One region of the Burkholderia pulmonis genome, then DNA from elsewhere that is predicted to be linked to it. Evidence: riboswitches for the same ligand, from Rfam matches in the RefSeq annotation. Region 1 holds a riboswitch; each other region holds the start of a gene.

What was found. A riboswitch is a leader RNA that binds a small molecule or an ion and turns the genes downstream of it on or off. The one in region 1 is predicted to bind cobalamin.
Region 2: it holds a riboswitch for cobalamin, as region 1 does, so the genes downstream of both, AC5LXK_RS23485 (TonB-dependent receptor domain-containing protein) here and AC5LXK_RS13170 (FecCD family ABC transporter permease) in region 1, are expected to answer to the same signal.
Region 3: it holds a riboswitch for cobalamin, as region 1 does, so the genes downstream of both, cobG (precorrin-3B synthase) here and AC5LXK_RS13170 (FecCD family ABC transporter permease) in region 1, are expected to answer to the same signal.
Region 4: it holds a riboswitch for cobalamin, as region 1 does, so the genes downstream of both, cobA (uroporphyrinogen-III C-methyltransferase) here and AC5LXK_RS13170 (FecCD family ABC transporter permease) in region 1, are expected to answer to the same signal.

What each region holds. Positions count from the first base shown of each region.
Region 1 covers NZ_OZ480186.1:2,843,953-2,848,120, reverse strand. The annotation lists gene AC5LXK_RS13195 (SIMPL domain-containing protein) at 1-280, opposite strand, end outside; gene AC5LXK_RS13190 (EVE domain-containing protein) at 461-922, opposite strand; RNA gene ssrS (6S RNA) at 994-1,175, opposite strand; gene AC5LXK_RS13180 (cell division protein ZapA) at 1,260-1,574, opposite strand; gene AC5LXK_RS13175 (ATPase) at 1,571-1,921, opposite strand; cobalamin riboswitch at 2,076-2,327, shown strand; gene AC5LXK_RS13170 (FecCD family ABC transporter permease) at 2,487-3,485, shown strand; gene AC5LXK_RS13165 (ABC transporter ATP-binding protein) at 3,482-4,168, shown strand, end outside.
Region 2 covers NZ_OZ480187.1:1,498,965-1,503,132, reverse strand. The annotation lists gene AC5LXK_RS23495 (hypothetical protein) at 1-323, opposite strand, end outside; gene AC5LXK_RS23490 (AraC family transcriptional regulator) at 490-1,548, shown strand; cobalamin riboswitch at 1,638-1,830, shown strand; gene AC5LXK_RS23485 (TonB-dependent receptor domain-containing protein) at 2,162-4,090, shown strand.
Region 3 covers NZ_OZ480186.1:1,886,615-1,890,782, reverse strand. The annotation lists gene AC5LXK_RS08755 (cobalt-precorrin-5B (C(1))-methyltransferase) at 1-194, opposite strand, end outside; gene cbiE (precorrin-6y C5,15-methyltransferase (decarboxylating) subunit CbiE) at 194-1,456, opposite strand; gene AC5LXK_RS08745 (hypothetical protein) at 1,580-1,879, opposite strand; cobalamin riboswitch at 2,023-2,213, shown strand; gene cobG (precorrin-3B synthase) at 2,321-3,673, shown strand; gene AC5LXK_RS08735 (precorrin-8X methylmutase) at 3,666-4,168, shown strand, end outside.
Region 4 covers NZ_OZ480186.1:1,861,882-1,866,049, reverse strand. The annotation lists gene cobN (cobaltochelatase subunit CobN) at 1-236, opposite strand, end outside; gene cobW (cobalamin biosynthesis protein CobW) at 243-1,331, opposite strand; cobalamin riboswitch at 1,660-1,924, opposite strand; cobalamin riboswitch at 2,038-2,275, shown strand; gene cobA (uroporphyrinogen-III C-methyltransferase) at 2,446-3,195, shown strand; gene AC5LXK_RS08630 (cobalamin biosynthesis protein) at 3,192-3,569, shown strand; gene cobO (cob(I)yrinic acid a,c-diamide adenosyltransferase) at 3,604-4,168, shown strand, end outside.

The sequences.
Region 1 (4,168 bases):
ATACGCCCTTCGCCTGCGACAGGGCCGCGTCGGCGCGCTGGTTCAATTGCGCCGTCAGGCTGCCCGGATCCTTGGCCTGCTGCTCGTAGAACAGCGTGATGTGGATGATGTCCTGCGGCACGTCTGCACTGGCCTGCGACGAAAGCGACAGCACGCCGGCCGGCTCCGGAAAATGCGGATTCGCCGTCTGTGCGTGCGCGGCGGGCGACGCGAGCGTCAGCGCGACGGGAACGGCGGCGGCGAGGGCGAGCGACAGCGCGAGTGCGGATTTCTTGGTCATTGTTGGACTCCTTGTGCGAGGGCGTGCACGCGGATCACGCGTGCACGACGCGGGCGTACCGCGCGACAAAAAAACGACAGCCGGCCCGATCGGCCGACAGCGGTTGCTTAGGCTGCGCGAAAGTGCCGCGAGTTCCGTCGCGGCGGTACAGGCTGACCAGATTTGACCTTTGGCGCACGCCTACTTCATCAGCTTTTCGGTGATGAACCGCCATTCGGCGCGTGTGACGGGCGTGATCGACAGCCGGTTGCCGCGCGCGAGCACGCGCATGTCGGCGAGTTCGTCGTGGTCGCGCAGCGCGGCGAGCGGCACGAGCGGCGACTTCTTCACGTAACGCACGTCGACGAGCAGCCAGCGCGGCGCTTCCTGCGTCGATTTCGGGTCGTAATAGGGGCTTTTCGGATCGAACTGCGTGGGATCGGGGTAGGGCGTCGACGACACTTCGGCGAGGCCCGCGATGCCCGGCTCGGGGCAGCTCGAGTGATAGAACAGCACGCCGTCGCCGATCTTCATCGTGTCGCGCATGAAATTGCGCGCCTGATAGTTGCGCACGCCGGTCCACGGCAGCGAGCGCTGCGGGGCGTTGGCGAGATCGTCGATGCTTGCTTCGTCCGGTTCGGACTTCATCAGCCAGTATTGCATGGATCGTGATCGACGCAGAAAGAGGCTGCTACAAAAGAAAACGGCATCGGGATTCGCCCGATGCCGTTGGATAGGCCCCCGCCTTGGCCGCTAGGCCGGCATCCTGAACCTGGGGTTCAGAATTGGTCGCAGTTAGCAGCACTTCGGGTACATCAGACAGAGTGACGCGCGCGCCCGTGCTACAAATTTCCGCAACCGTGCACATGGCATTGGTTCAAGGAATATATGACCTTGGCGAACCAGGCAGGGAAGCTGACTGAACTGTGATTCTTCGATGCGCCAATTTGACCACCGTTGATCGCCGAGATCAAGGGGAATCGACGCATCGATTAAAACGTTACTGCGTCTCGTGCTGTGCGAGCACCGCGCCGAGCTGTTCGTTCATCTGATGCATTGTACGACGGATTTCCTCCGCCGGAAATGCTTCACCGTGTCGCACGCTCGTTTGCAGCCGCAGCAATTCCGATGCGAGCGACAGCGCCGCCATCACCGCAATGCGATCGGTGCCGCGCACCGAGCTGTTCGAGCGGATTTTCGACATTTCGGCGTCGACGCGCGCGACTGCCTCGAGCAGCGCCGCTTCGGTCTCGGCCGAACAGGCGAGCCGATAGGGCTGACCGAGGATCGAGACTTCGATCTGCTTGGTGCTCATGCATGTTCTCCGTGGCTGGCCGCGTCATCGCCATCCGCACGCGCCTGCGCATCCAGCAGGTCGAGCTGGTTGTCGGCTTGCTCCGCGCTTTTCGAGCGCGGCAGCTTTTCGAGAATCGCGTTCAGTTTCACCTGAGCGTCGTCGATCTTTGCCGACAGCGTGTCACGCTCGGCCGCGAGCGCATTGCGTTCGTCGCGCAGTTCCGCGAGTTCCGCGCGGACCGTGTCCGCTTCCGCGCGCAATTGCGCGACCTGCTCCTCGAGCGCGAGCCGTTCCGAGTGATAGCGCTTGTTCAGCGAAATCAGACGGCCAATATTTTGAGATAAGGTTTCGAGTTCGTTGAGCATTTGCTGCGTCCTCTAAAGACCCAGCATTTTAGCGCGGAATAACGCGCAAACCGACATCTGTAACGTTTCCAGTCGTAACTGCCCTGCTTCTTGCCGTGAATCGGTGCTTCATGCGCGGGTTCGGGCGCTTCCTTGACGCTTGTGCGACCGGCTCCTAAACTGGCGCCGCCTCGGTGCTCGCGCGTGGCACGCGCGGTTAAACGGGAAGCAGGGCGCACGCTCCGGGAGCGTGTCAACCTGCGCTGCCCCCGCAACGGTAAGCGGCCGCGTTCGTTGACGCAGGCCGGCTCGGGCGCGTTTTGCGTGCAGCTGTCGCACGCGGGCGCGGGCCACTGCGCGTGAAACGCGCGGGAAGGCGAGCCGGACCGCCGCCAGCCCGGATACCGGCCGAGACGGGAAGCCCGCACGGGCTTCGTGACGCGCGGCCTGCGGGGAAGCGGGGCGCGCAATGCTTGACGGAATGTTCTTCGATGCCGACCCCAATCATCCGCCAGGCGCCGATGTCGCGCCCGGCCGGCTACCGCCAGCGGACGCGCCGCGCGTCATGCGCACGGCTGCGCGCGGCATGAGCGCCGCACGCGCCACCGCGATCTGGGCCGCGCTGGCTACCGTCGTCGCGTTGCTGTTCGTCGCGTCGCTGTCGATCGGCAGCGTGCCGATGTCGCCGTGGCAGGCGCTCGCGTCGCTCGTGCCGCATGGCGGCGATGCGCTGTTCGCCGATATCGTCCGGACGCTGCGCCTGCCGCGCGCGCTCGCGGGTTTCGCGTGCGGCGCGCTGCTCGCGCTGGCCGGTGCGCTGCTACAGGTGCTGCTGCGCAATCCGCTCGCGGAGCCGTACGTGCTCGGCGTGTCCGGCGGTGCAGCCGGCTTCGCGTTCGTGGCGATGATCGCGGGCGGTGCGTGGTGGCTCGTCGACGCGTCGGCGTTCGCCGGTTCGCTCGTCTCGGTCGCGCTCGTGCTCGGTCTTGCACGCCGCGAGCTGTGGCGCGGCGATTCGCGCGATGCGTCGCCGCGGCTGCTGCTCACGGGCGTCGTGATCGCGGCGGGGTGGGGCGCACTCGTCACGCTGCTGTTGTCGCTCGCGCCCGATGCGCGGTTGCGCGGCATCATCTTCTGGCTGACGGGCGACCTGAACGGCGTGACGGCGCCGTGGTTCGCGTGGGGCGCGCTGTTGCTGGCCGCATGCGTCGCGCTGCCGGCCGCGCCGCAGCTGAACGTGCTGTTGCGCGGCGACGCGACCGCGCTCGCGCTCGGCGTGCCGGTCGCGCGCCTGCGCGTGCGGATCTATCTCGTCGCGTCGCTGGCCGCGGCGGCCGCAGTGACGACCGCCGGCACGATCGGTTTCGTCGGCCTCGTCGTGCCGCATGCGCTGCGGCTTGCGTTCGGCAACGACCAGCGGATGTTGTTGCCGGCCGCGATGCTCGCGGGCGGCGGTGGCGTGATGGCGGCCGACCTGCTCGCCCGTACCGCGATCGCGCCCGCGCAATTGCCGGTCGGCGTGATGACCGCGTTGATCGGCGTACCGGTGTTCCTGTGGATGTTGCTGAGGAGGCCGATGCGATGACGGACAACGCGTTGCATGCCGCTGCCGGCGACATGCGTTACATGGCTGCCGCTCTGACGCTGAAGGCCGGCGCACGCACGCTGCTCGACCGCTTCACGCAGGCGTTCCGCCCCGGCGAGATCTGGTGTGTCGCGGGGCCGAACGGCGCGGGCAAGACGACATTGCTCGCGACGCTCGCGGGGCTGCAGCCGCCGGCCGGCGGACAGGTCGAGATCGACGGCCGGCCGCTAGCCGCATGGCGGCCCGAGCAACTCGCGCAGCGTCGCGCACTGATGCCGCAGCAATTGCACGACGCGTTCAGCGCGACCGTGTTTGACACGGTGCTGCTCAACCGCTTTCCGTATCTTGGCGGCTGGGGCTGGGAGCGTGACGGCGACCGTGAGGCCGTGCGCGATGCGCTCGCGACGTTCGATCTGGCCGCGCTCGCGTCGCGCGACGTGCTGTCGCTGTCGGGCGGCGAGCGGCAGCGCGTCGCGCTGGCCGCGACGCTGTGCCAGGATGCGCCGCTGATGCTGCTCGACGAACCGCTCGCGCATCTCGACCTGCATCACCAGATCGATTGCCTGACCGCGCTGGCCGCATGGCTCGACGGGGGCCCGCGCACGGTGCTGTTCTCGTGCCACGACCTGAATCTCGCGCGGCGTTTCGCGACGCATGCGTTGCTGCTCGATGGCCGCGGCCAC
Region 2 (4,168 bases), on a different replicon from region 1:
GTCAGTGCGGGCAGCGGCGCATCGGCGTCCGCCATCACATGGCGGCGGCGCGCGTCGCAGAGCCCGTCGACCGCCATCCAGAACGCAACCACGTCGCCGTCGGTCAACGCGCGCATCCGGTAATAGGCATGCGCATCGTCGACCTGCCACGTCAGCCACAGCGTGCTGGGCTGCCCCGGCACCGCGACGGGCGGCGACACCCGGCGGCCGGCCGCCGTCAATCCGCGCGCCGCATGGCCCGGCAGGTAGCGGTCGCGCAGCAGCGCGAGCACGTCGGGAATGCGCTCGGGCGCGAGCGTGATTTCGTCTACGATCTGGATCATTCGCGTGTCGTCCGTGGTCGTTCGGGTCGGGATGGGTGGCCGGCCTACGCCGTTCCGGCGAGGCCGAAGGCGGCCGGCGTGGATAGCATTCTTGCGTGGACGCGGCTCACGAACCCCTACCGGCCCGCTCACCGGCCCCTGTCGCAGCGATCAGATCGGGAGACTCATGAAACAGCGTGTATTGCCGGCGAGCGGACGCGTGCTGCCGGGTCTCGGCGCACGCCTGCTGAGCGAACTCACGCGCAGCGGCGCGCCGCCGGCCGAGCGCGCGGCACAACCACCGCAAGCGGAGACGGCGCCGGGCGGCTTCGTCGCGCTGTACCGCGACGCGATCGAGCGGCTCGAGGCGCAGGTCGCGCGCGGCAACGGCCATCCGCCGATGCGCAAGCAGGAAGTCGACCTGATGTGCCGCTGCCTGCTGAGCTGCGCGACGCTCGCCGACGCGATCCGCTGCGCGCGCGACTTCTGCGAGATGCTGACGCCGCGCGCCGGCGGGCTGTCGCTCGCGGTGCGCGAAGGACGCGCGACGTTCCGGATGGATTCGCTGCGCCGCACGCGCAGCCCGGCTGCGTGCCTCGTCGACCTGACCGGGCTGTTCTGCTATCTGCAGCTGTTCGGCTGGCTGATCGGGCAGCCGCTGCGGCCGACCGACGTGTGGCTCGGCCATCCACGCCGTGACGACGCGATGCCGCTGCTCGGGTTGTTCAACGCACCGGTCGACGTCGGCCGCTCGACCTACGGCTTCGCGTTCGATGCGGCGCTGCTCGATTGCCGCGTGATCCGCCAGCCGGGCGAACTCGACGCATTCCTCGTCGATTTCCCGTTTCGTCTGATCGATGCGGCGCCGGCCGTCGTGTCCTGGGCGCAGCAGGTGCGCGGCTTTCTCGATGCGGCGCTTGCGCGCGAACAGGCGCTGCCGGCACTCGCGGAGCTGGCCGCGTGGCTCGGCGTCAGCGAGGCGACGCTGCGGCGGCGGCTGGCGGCGGAAGGCAGCGGCTATCACGTGCTGCGCGAGCAGTGCCTGGCCGACTCGGCGCGACACTGCCTGCACGAGACGGACTGGCCGATTACACGCGTGGCCGCGTATCTCGGCTTCGGCGGCGAAGAGGCATTCCGGCGCGCGTTCGTGCGCTGGACGGGCATCGCGCCGAGCCGGTTCCGGCGCACTGGCGCGACATCCGGCCAGCCGGTTTCGTCAGACGTGAAATGCGGCCCGGGCGCATAAAAGACAGAATTTCGAAAGCGATTGCCCGCCAATGACGTTTTTTCGCATCCTCGCGCAACCGGGCGATTGACGCGCCCGAGCGCACGCCATTACCCTTGCGCGCTGATGGTTCCCGGAGACGGGATCAAAAGGGAACGCAGGAGAGGCAACGCCTCGAATCTGCGGCTGCCCCCGCAACTGTGAGCGGCGAATCCGTGCCACTGCATGCCACTGGGAAACCGGGAAGGCCCGCACGGATGGCGACCCGCGAGCCAGGAGACCTGCCATCGACCCGAGGTCCAAGCAGCCGCACCGGGCGGGGTGTCCCGATGCGCCCGGCACCGCCGTTGGCGGTCGCCCGTTGCATGGACGGCCCGACCTCAGGATCCGCCCGATGTTCATCGTTACCGAATCCGCTTCCGCACCGGAAGAGTTGCGCCGGCACGCCGCCGGCATGCACGGCCCGCCCGCGCGCCCATGCCACGCCGAACCGATCGCGTCTGCCGGCATGCGCCGCAGCGACGCCCGCGGCGACTGCCCGCCGGGCCCGGCCGCACGATAGACCACCGATGACGATACCGGCACTGCCTGCTCACGATTGCCGCACGCGCAGACCGATAACAACGACAGCCTCATGAAGATTCGACACCTCCTTGCCACGTCCGCCGCGACCGCACTTTTCGCGCCCCTCGCCCACGCCGCCGGCGACGCCGCGCCTGCACCGCCGTCGCAGGCAACCGACGGCGCCGACCTGCCGACGATCACCGTGACCGACACGCGTCGGCTGCCCGAATCGTTCGACGGTCGCTATGCGACGACCCAGGTCCTCACCCGAACCGACCTCGACCGGCTGTCGCCGAGCGACCCGAGCATCACGCAGGCGCTCGCGACGCTGCCCGGCGTGACCATCTCGCAGAACGGCGGCCCCGGCACGTCCGCGTCGGTCAGCATTCGCGGCTCGTCGGCCAGCCAGGTCGCCGTGTTCATCGACGGCATCCGGATCGGCTCGTCGACCACCGGCATCGCGCCGTGGGCCGACCTGCCGACCGAGGCGTTCGAACGCGTCGAAGTGATCTCCGGGCCAGCCGCCGCATCGTTCGGCGCGAATGCGATGGGCGGCGTCGTGCAGCTCTTCACGCGCCGCGCCTCCAGCCAGCCGAACCAGACCACCGTGTCGTTCGGCGGCGGCTCGAACAAGACGTTCGACACGCAACTGCGCACGTCGGGCACCGTGCCGTCGACCGGCCCGCTAGCGGCGCTCGGCGGCCTCACCTACTCGCTCGGCCTGCACTCGTACAACACGGCCGGCATCGATGCGACGCGACCGTACGCGTACGGCCATGAAGACGGCCGCAATCCGTATCACGCGCAGGATCTCGATGCGCGCCTCGGCTACGCACGCGACAACTGGTCGGTCTCGACGTTCGCGCTGTATCACCGCTCCGACCTGTCCTACGACAACCTCGGCGGCGCGGATCGTCAACTCGATCACCAGTTGACGACCGGCATCGCGTTCCATCTCGACATCACGCCGGATACGCAGTTCGACCAGTCGTTCGGTTATGCGAACGATCGGGCGTTCCTGTATGCGAGCAATCCGACCATCCCGACCGACCAGATCAACTCGCAGCGCATCACGACGTCGACGTCGCTGACGCACCAGGAACACGGGTTCCACCTGTTCGGCCTGCCGCTGTCCGGCGAAACGAAGCTCGCGTACGACTTCACGCGCGAACAGGCCTTCCTGCCGGTCGACATTCCGAGCGGCGTGCCGACGCGCAACGATTCCGCGTTCTCGCTGCATCAGTCGGCCACGCTCGGCAGCGTGACGATGTTCCTCGCGGGCCGTCACGAAATCATCGCCGGACAGTCGGTGAATACCGGCAACGCGGCGCTGTCGTGGGCGATCACGCCGGTCTACACGGCGCGCGTGTCGTACGGCAATGCGTTCCGGTTGCCGACCTTCAACGACCTGTACTACCCCGGCTACGGCAACCCGAACCTCAGCCCGGAACGCAGCAACACGGTCGAGGCCGCGCTCGATGCGAACACGTCGTACGGCACGTTCACGGCCGCGATCTACGACACGCGCGTCTCCAACCTGATCGCGTACAACCCGGCAACGTTCTCGCCGATGAACATCGGCCGTGCGCATATTCGCGGCGTCGACCTGTCGTACAAGGGGACGATCGGCCAGTACACGCCGGTCAGCGTCGCGATCGGCCTCCTCGATCCGCAGGACGAGACCAACGACAGCTGGCTCAACCGCCGGCCGCGCCAGACGGTCAGCCTGAACGTCGACCACACGTGGGACGAGCTGCACCTGCACGCGCTGAGCACGGGCGCGTCGCTGAACTACGGCGGCACGACGTTCGACGATCCGGCCAACACGACGTACCTGCCGTCGTACCTGACCGTGAACCTGCGCGCGTCATACCGGATCAATTCGCACCTGACGGTATCGGCCACGCTGTCGAACCTGTTCGATCGCCAGTACATGACCGCGTACGGCTACAACACGCTCGGTCGCACCGCGTTCGGCAAGGTCAGCTACACGTTCTGACGATCCGGAACACCGGCGCCTGCGTCGCGGGCGCCGACACCGGCCGACCTGGCCGGCACGTGCGGGAAATTGACATCG
Region 3 (4,168 bases), 960 kb from region 1:
CCGTCGGCCGTGATGCGGCAGAACTCGAGCCGCATCATCACGCGCTGCCCCTTCGGCAGCACGATCTCGACTGCATCGTCCGCGTGGCCCTCGAGCAGCAACCGTGCCGCCGCGAGCGACGTCGCGGTCGCGCAGCTGCCGGTCGTATAGCCGAAGCGTAGCGGCGCGGGCTGTTCGGGGGTTTCGTCGCGCATCACGCGTCCGTCGGGTTCGCCGGGTTCGACTCGCCGGCCGTTTCGGCCGGGCCGGCCGCGTCGGGCTTGCGCACCTCGTACAGCGTGACCGGCAGCGGCTGGCGCCACGTGTCGAAGCGCCCGAGCGGCTCCGCATGCGCGAGCGATACGCGCGTGAGTGTGCCGCCATGCCTGTCGCGCCACGCGGCGAGCGCCATTTCGCCTTGCAGCGTGACCGCGTTCGCGACGAGCCGGCCGCCGGGCTTCAGCGACGCCCAGCACGTGTCGAGCACACCGGATGCCGTCGCCCCGCCGCCGATGAAGATCGCGTCCGGTGCGGCGAGCCCTGCGAGCGCATCGGGCGCACGGCCGGCCACCAGTTGCAGGCCCGGTACGCCGAGCGCATCGCGGTTGTGTTCGATGAAGCGCTGCCGTTCCGCATGCGCTTCGATCGCGATCGCCTGGCAGGACGGATGCGCCCGCATCCATTCGATGCCGATCGAGCCGCTGCCGGCGCCGACGTCCCACAGCAGCTCGCCGGGTGCGGGCGCGAGGCGCCCGAGCGTCATCGCGCGCAAGTCGCGCTTCGTGAGCTGCCCGTCGTGGCGGTACGCATCGTCGGGCAGGCCGGGCGTGAGCGCGCGGCGCGGTGCGTCGGGGCCGGCCCGGCAGTCGAGCGCGACGAGATTGAGCGCGGCGGTTTCGTCGACGTGCCAGTCCTGTGCGAGGCCGTCGATGCGCCGCTCGAGCGGGCCGCCCAGATGTTCGAACACGCTGATGCGCGTCGGCCCGAAGCCGCGGGCAGCGAGTTCGGCCGCGACGGCGGCCGGCGTGCGGCCGTCGGCGCTCAGCACGAACAGGCGCCGGCCCGGCAACAGGTGGCGTGCGAGCGTCGCGAGCGGACGCCCGACGAGCGACACCGCGCCGACATCCTGCAGCGCCCAGCCGAGGCGCGCGGCCGCAAGCGACAGCGACGACGGTGCGGGCAGCACGCGCCATTCGTCGGGGGACAACTGGCGCGCGAGCGTCGCGCCGACGCCGAACAGCATCGGGTCGCCGCTGGCGAGCACGCACACGGGCGAGCCGCGGCGCGCGAGCACGCCCGCGAGGTCGAACGGCGACGGCCATGCGTCGCGCGCGGCACGCAGCCGTGCGGGCAGCATGTCGAGATGCCGTTTCGCGCCGACCACGAGCGTCGCGTCGAGCAGCGCGCGCCGCGCGCTGCGTCCGAGCCCCGCGTAACCGTCGTCGCCGATACCCACTACCGTCAGCCACGCCGTCATGCACCCTTCCCCATCGTTCGATTCCCTGCCATGTGTTGCGATGCGCGGGCGTCGTGCCGCCGCGCGCTGATACGTTGAATGCCGTCGACACTGCCTGTCCGGACGCGGACGGCCGCAGCGATGTCAGCCGCGCGGCATGCCGCCGAGAGCGTTCAGCAAGGTCAGATACATGCCGGCAATCGATGCGACCAGCAGCCAGCCGAGCAGCAGCCACACGAGCGGCCGCATGCCGCCCCGCCTGAACAGCCAGGTTCCGCCTGCCACGATCGGCACGCCGAGGCCGGCAAGCCCGACATTCTTGGGCCACTCCGCAGACGACGCAAACGGAATCAGCACGCTGGACAGCAGCATCCATGCGGGGATGGCCAGCAAGGCCAGTGCAATCCCCATGCCGAACAGCTCCGTCCTGCCGAGTTTCATCATCGAGGTTGCCGGCCTGTCGCCGATCGAATGCCGAGCCGCCAATCGTACCATTCGCGCGGCCGTGCGCAGGCCGCCACAGCCATGCTGCGACACGGTTGCAGCGCAAATCGCCGATGCCGGCCCGGGGCCGAAATCGGGTATCCTACGGCCGTTCGTTCGCCGGTGCCCTTCGGGGCCGAAGAGGGAACACAGGGCGCGCCGCGCGCCGCTGTGGCTGCCCCCGCAACTGTAGACAGCGAGCCGAGCTCCCCCTCATGCCACTGGTTTCACCGGGAAGGCCGGGAGCCGGTGCCGACCTGTCAGCCAGGAGACCTGCCGGCCTGAAAGTGCGTGCGTGCCAGTCGGCGTCGGGCGGGGTGTACCGATGCGTTGGCCGCTGCGCGACACTGTCCCGGTATCCCGTTGAGTTCCGCCCCCGATTCGATTCCTGCCTCGCCCGTCGTGCGCCCGTCGGCCTGCCCGGGGCTCGTGCGCGTGGTCGCGGCTGCCGACGGCGGGCTGTGCCGGATCAAGCTGCCGGGCGGCAGGCTCGACGCGCGGCAGGCACGCGCGATCGCCGCGGCCGCGCATGCGTGCGGCTCCGGCGCGATCGACGCGACCAATCGCGCGAATCTCCAGCTGCGCGGCATTCGCGACGGCGCGACCGACGCGCTGACGCAGGCGTTGCTCGACGCGGGGCTCGGCCCGCATGTCGACGCCACCACCGACGTGGCCGCGCTTGCCGCGAGCGACGACGTCCGCAATCTCATGCTCAGCCCGCTCGCCGGGCACGATCCCGCCGCCCTCGTCGACAGCCGCGCGCTGGCCGCGCCGCTGCTCGACATGCTGGCGCGCGAGCCGCGCCGCGGCGAGCTGTCGCCGAAATTCTCGATCCAGCTCGACGGCGGTGAAGCGCTCGCGGCGCTCGATCATCCGCACGACATCTGGCTGGCCGCGCGGCGTCGCGACGACGGCGTCGTACGCATCGCGGCCGGGCTGGCCGGTTGCCCGCCGGTCTCGCACGGCGATCGGCCGGCTTCCGTCGACGTGTCGCCCGAAGCGTGTGTCGCGCTGGTCCGCGCATTGCTGCTCGCGTTCCTCGATCTCGCGCCGGCCGATGTCACGCGGATGCGCGCGTTGCTGGCGACGTGCGACGAGCGCACGTTGCTCGACCGCGCGCAGCACTACCTGCCCTTTCCTCTCACGGCCGATCCCGCGCTCGCCGGCTGGCGACGCGTGCGCACCGACCCGGCACTGCGTTTCGGCGCGCGGGCGTCGCTCGATGCGGCGCGCTGCAGCGTCGGCGCGCAATTCGTGCTCGGGCGGCTCGACGCTATGCAACTGGAACGGCTTGCCGCGCTGGCCGACACCGACGGCGACGGCACGCTGTCGATGACGCCGTGGCAAGGCGTGTTTCTCCACGGCGTGCTGCATGCGCGCGTACCGGCGACGCTCGACGCACTCGCGTCACTCGGCCTCGTCTGCACGTCGTCGGACCCGCTCGCGATGCTCGTCGCGTGCGCCGGCAGCACCGGCTGCGCGAAAGCGCGCGCCGATACGAAGCACGACGCGCTTATGCTCGCCAAGCGCATCGGCCAGCCGGTCGATGTGCACCTGACCGGGTGCGAACGCCATTGCGCGCTGCCACACCCCGCGACGCACACGCTCGTCGCGGTGGCGCCCGCGCATTACGACCTTTACCGGCGCGACGCGGCCGCGGGCCTCGGCGCCCCGCTCGCGCGCCATCTGACGATTGACCAGGCCGCGGCCCGTTTGACGGGTGCACGGCACAGCCAGGACACCACCGATGCTTGACTACATTCGCGACGGGCAGGAAATCTACCGCCAGTCGTTCGCGACGATCCGCGCCGAGGCCGACCTGTCGCAGGTTCCGCCCGACCTCGAGAAACTCGCGGTGCGCGTGATCCATGCGTGCGGGATGATCGACGTCGTGTACGACCTGCGCTTCTCGGCCGGCGCCGGCACGGCGGGCCGCACGGCACTCGCGGCCGGCGCACCGATCCTGTGCGATGCGCGGATGGTCGCCGAAGGCATCACGCGCGCGCGGCTGCCTGCGGCCAACCGCGTGATCTGCACGCTCGGCGAGCCCGAAGTGCCCGATCTCGCACGACACCTCGGCAACACGCGTTCGGCCGCCGCGCTCGAACTGTGGCGTCCGCATCTCGCGGGCAGCGTCGTCGTGATCGGCAATGCGCCGACCGCGCTGTTCCACCTGCTCGACATGATCGACGCCGGCGCGCCGCGTCCCGCCCTGATCCTCGGTTTCCCGGTCGGCTTCATCGGCGCGGC
Region 4 (4,168 bases), 980 kb from region 1:
TGGCGCAGCACGTCGTCGACGTAGAAATCGACCGACGCCGGCTGGCGCAGGAACGTGACGTTCGCGAGCCGCACGCTCGGGAATCCGGCCGGCAGATGCGGCACGACGCTCGCGAGCAGCGACAGCGTCGTGTCGGCCGAACTCAGGATCACGATGTCGGCCGGCTGCTGGTCGATCCGGACGACGCCCTGCGTATCGTCGACGAAGCCGCCCGGCGTGGTGCGCAGCAGATGCATCGCGCGTTACGCCTGTTGCGGCTCGGCCGCGCACGCGGCGTCGAACGCGCGTTGCAGCGCGGCCGCGTCGAGATCCTCGCCGATCAGCACGAAGCGGCTCGCACGCGTTTCGCCGTCCTGCCAGCGCCGGTCGAAATAGCTGTCGAAGCGGCGGCCGACACCCTGGATCACGAGCCGCATCGGCGCGCCGGGCAGCGCGGCGAAGCCTTTCGCGCGATAGATCGTGTGCGTCTCGACGACGCGCTGCAGCGCGGCGATCGTCGCTTCGCGCGTGCTGGCATCGCCCGACACGACCACCGAGTCGAAATCGTCGTGATGGTGGTCGTGATCGCCGTCATCGGCCGAGCCGTGATGGTCGTGACGCAGGTGGATCGTGTCTTCCGATGCCGATTCGAGGCCGAGCAGCATCGCGAGGTCGAGCTCGCCGCGCGTCGCGCGCACGATCTTCACCTGCGGCGGGATCTCGTCGCGGATCGCGGTTTCGATCTGCGCAAACTCCGCGTCGCCGACGAGATCGGCCTTGTTCACGATCACCAGATCGGCGGACGACAACTGATCGGCGAACAGCTCGTGCAGCGGCGATTCGTGGTCGAGGTTCGGATCGGCGCGGCGCTGCGCGTCGACGGCCTGCGGGTTTTCCGCGAACTGGCCGCTCGCGGCGGCCGGCCCGTCGACGACGGTCACGACCGCGTCGACCGTGAAGCTGTTGCGGATCGTCGGCCAGTTGAACGCCTGCACGAGCGGCTTCGGCAGCGCGAGGCCCGACGTCTCGATCAGCACGTGGTCGATGTCCGCGCGGCGCTCGACGAGCGCTTCCATCACCGGATAGAACTCCTCCTGCACGGTGCAGCACAGGCAGCCGTTCGCGAGTTCGTACAACTGGCCCGATGCTTCGCCCTGCGCGCCGTCGGCGTCCTCGCAGCCGATGCCGCAGCCCTTGAGGATTTCGCCATCGATGCCGAGTTCGCCGAATTCGTTGACGATCACCGCGATGCGGCGGCCTTCGGCGTGCTGCAGGATGTGGCGCATCAGCGTCGTCTTGCCGCTGCCGAGAAAGCCCGTGACGATCGTGACGGGAAGCTTGCGTAGGGTCATGGTAGGTCCGGTGTCGAAGAGGGAATCAGGACGGGATCGTCGCGTCGGTGGCGGCGTGGCAATGCATCGGGTGACGCGCAGGAAGATCGCCACGCAATCCGGACGGACAGCCGCACGACGGGCGGAACAACGGATCGGACATGGTGCTTCCTTGCGAACGGTCGACATCATGAATGCCAACACGGCTGCCGCCGGCCCTGCCCGCACCGCCTGCCGTTCGCCGGGCCGGCCCGGCGCATGCGCGCGGGGGCAGATCGGCGGAGGAAGCGTCGAACACCGGGCGTCGGGCCTGCTGCGGCCGTGGACGATGCGCCGCCTCCCCGCGGCGCTGAACCCCAACGTTTAGGCCGGTATCCGGGCTGACGAACACGCCGCTTCGCCTTCCCGGATGCGCGCGGCATCCAGTGGCGGTCGTCCGCATGCGTGCGGCATGCGGCGAAGCGGCGCTGCATCGCACTGTGCGCGATGCGTTCGCTTACCGTTGCGGGGGCAGCACAGGTTGGCTCGACTGCGGCGCAGGCAGGCTCCCTGTTTCCCGTTTAACTGCGCGCGCCGGAGCGGCGCGCGCGAGCACCAAAACGCGTGCGAGTGTAGGCGGCGGTGCGGGGAGCGTCAAGGCGGAACGGGCCGTCGGGCCGCATTCTGCACCGCTGCCGGGCCACGCCGGAGGCCGTGCGCGGCGGTTCGCACGGGCAAACCGCTGTGCTATCGTATGTGCCGCGTTCGGTGCTCGCATGCGCATTCCGTGCATGCAGTTAAACGGGAAACAGGAGGCGGACGACCGCCCGGCCTGTGCTGTCCCCGCAACGGTACGCCGCCCGCGCAACGCGCTTCCCCGCGCCTGCGCCCAGGTCGCCCGCGATGCCACTGCCCGTCAGCCGGGCGGGAAGGCTGCGGCCTGGCAAGCGGCCAGCCCGGATACCGGCCGACGCAAGGGGCGAGCCCGACGCTCGCCGAACGCCCGATCCGCGGGGGACGGATGGGGTGCGCATTCCGCCCGCGTTCGCGCGGGCTTCGCCCGATCCGTCATGTACTGCCTGCCCGCCGGCCGCCGCTGTGCCGCCCGCCTTCCCCTTTCCACTGTTTCGACGCGGTGCGAACCGTGCCGCGCGCAATGAGCCGCGCGTGGCTCATCGGCGCCGGCCCCGGCGACGCCGACCTGCTGACGCTCAGGGCCGTGCGTGCGATCGGCGCGGCGGACGTGCTGCTCGTCGACGATCTCGTGAACCCCGACGTGCTGCACCATGCGCGCGCCGACGCGCAGATCGAGCACGTCGGCAAGCGCGGCGGCCACGCGTCGACGCCGCAGGAGGCGATCGTCGCCGCGATGTTCGCGCACTTGCGTGCGGGCCGCAGCGTCGCACGGCTCAAGGGCGGCGATCCGTTCGTGTTCGGCCGCGGCGGCGAGGAACTGGCCGCACTCGGCGCAGCAGGTTTTCCGGTCGAGATCGTAAACGGCATCACCGCGGGCATCGCCGCGCCGGCCGCGCTCGGCATCCCGGTCACGCAGCGCGGCGACGCGCAGGGCGTGATCTTCGTCACGGGCCACGGCGCCGGTGTCGACGAGCCCGACTGGCGCGCACTCGCGGCGACGCGCATGACGATCGTGATCTACATGGGCATCCGCCGGCTCGATACGATCGTCGCCGCACTGCGTGATGGCGGCCTGCCGGGCGATACGCCGTGCGCGGCGATCGAGAATGCGACGCGTCCCGAACAGCGGCACGTGCTTGCGACGCTCGATACCGTCGTCGAACGCGTCGGTGCGACCGGCATCGGTTCGCCGGCGATCGTCGTGATCGGCCGCGTCGCGGCGCTCGCCGACGATCCGGCCGTGCGTGCCGCGCTCGGCGGCCGCGCATGATGCGCGTCGCGCTCGGTGTCGGCTTCCGCGCAGGCGTCACGGCTGCGCAACTCGATGCCGCGATCCGCGCGGCGCTGCAGTGCTACCCGGCTGCCGAACCGGCGCTCGTCGCCACGCTCGCCGACAAGGCATCCGCCCGGGCACTGCGCACGCTGTGCGCGCGACGCGGCTGGCCGCTCGTTGCGTTCGACGCGGCACAGCTCGCGAGCCGCCCGGATCTGGCCGCGAGCGGCCCGTCGGACGCGGCGCTTTCCCGCTTCGGCGTCGCGGGCGTGGCCGAGCCCTGTGCGCAGCTCGCTGCGCCGCACGGCCGGCTGCTGGGCCCCAAATCCATCCGGGACGGCGTGACGGTCGCGCTCGCCGGCCCGCTCTGAACCCTTTGTTTCGCTTTCGACAGGACGATTTCCGATGAAGACCGATGCCGAATCCCATCAACGGATGACCGAACGCCGCCGCGCCGGCCACGAGAAGAAGCAGGCCGCCGCCACCCAGGAAAAGGGCCTGCTGATCGTCAATACCGGCAACGGCAAGGGCAAGAGCACGGCTGCGTTCGGCATGGCCGTGCGCGTGCTCGGCCACGGCATGCGGCTCGGCGTCGTGCAGTTCATCAAGGGCGCGTTGCACACGTCCGAGCGCGACTTCCTCGGCGCGGTTGCGGAATGCGATTTCGTGACGATGGGCGACGGCTATACGTGGAATACGCAGAACCGCGACGCCGACATCGCGACCGCGCGCAAGGGCTGGGACGAGGCGCGCCGGATGATCGAAAGCGGCGATTACCGGATGGTGATCCTCGACGAGCTGAATACCGTGCTGAAGTACGAATACCTGCCGCTCGACGAAGTGCTCGCGACGCTCACCGCGCGGCCGGATTCGGTGCACGTCGTCGTGACCGGGCGGCACGCGCCCGACGCACTGATCGATGCGGCCGACCTCGTCACCGAAATGCGGCTCGTCAAGCATCCGTACAAGG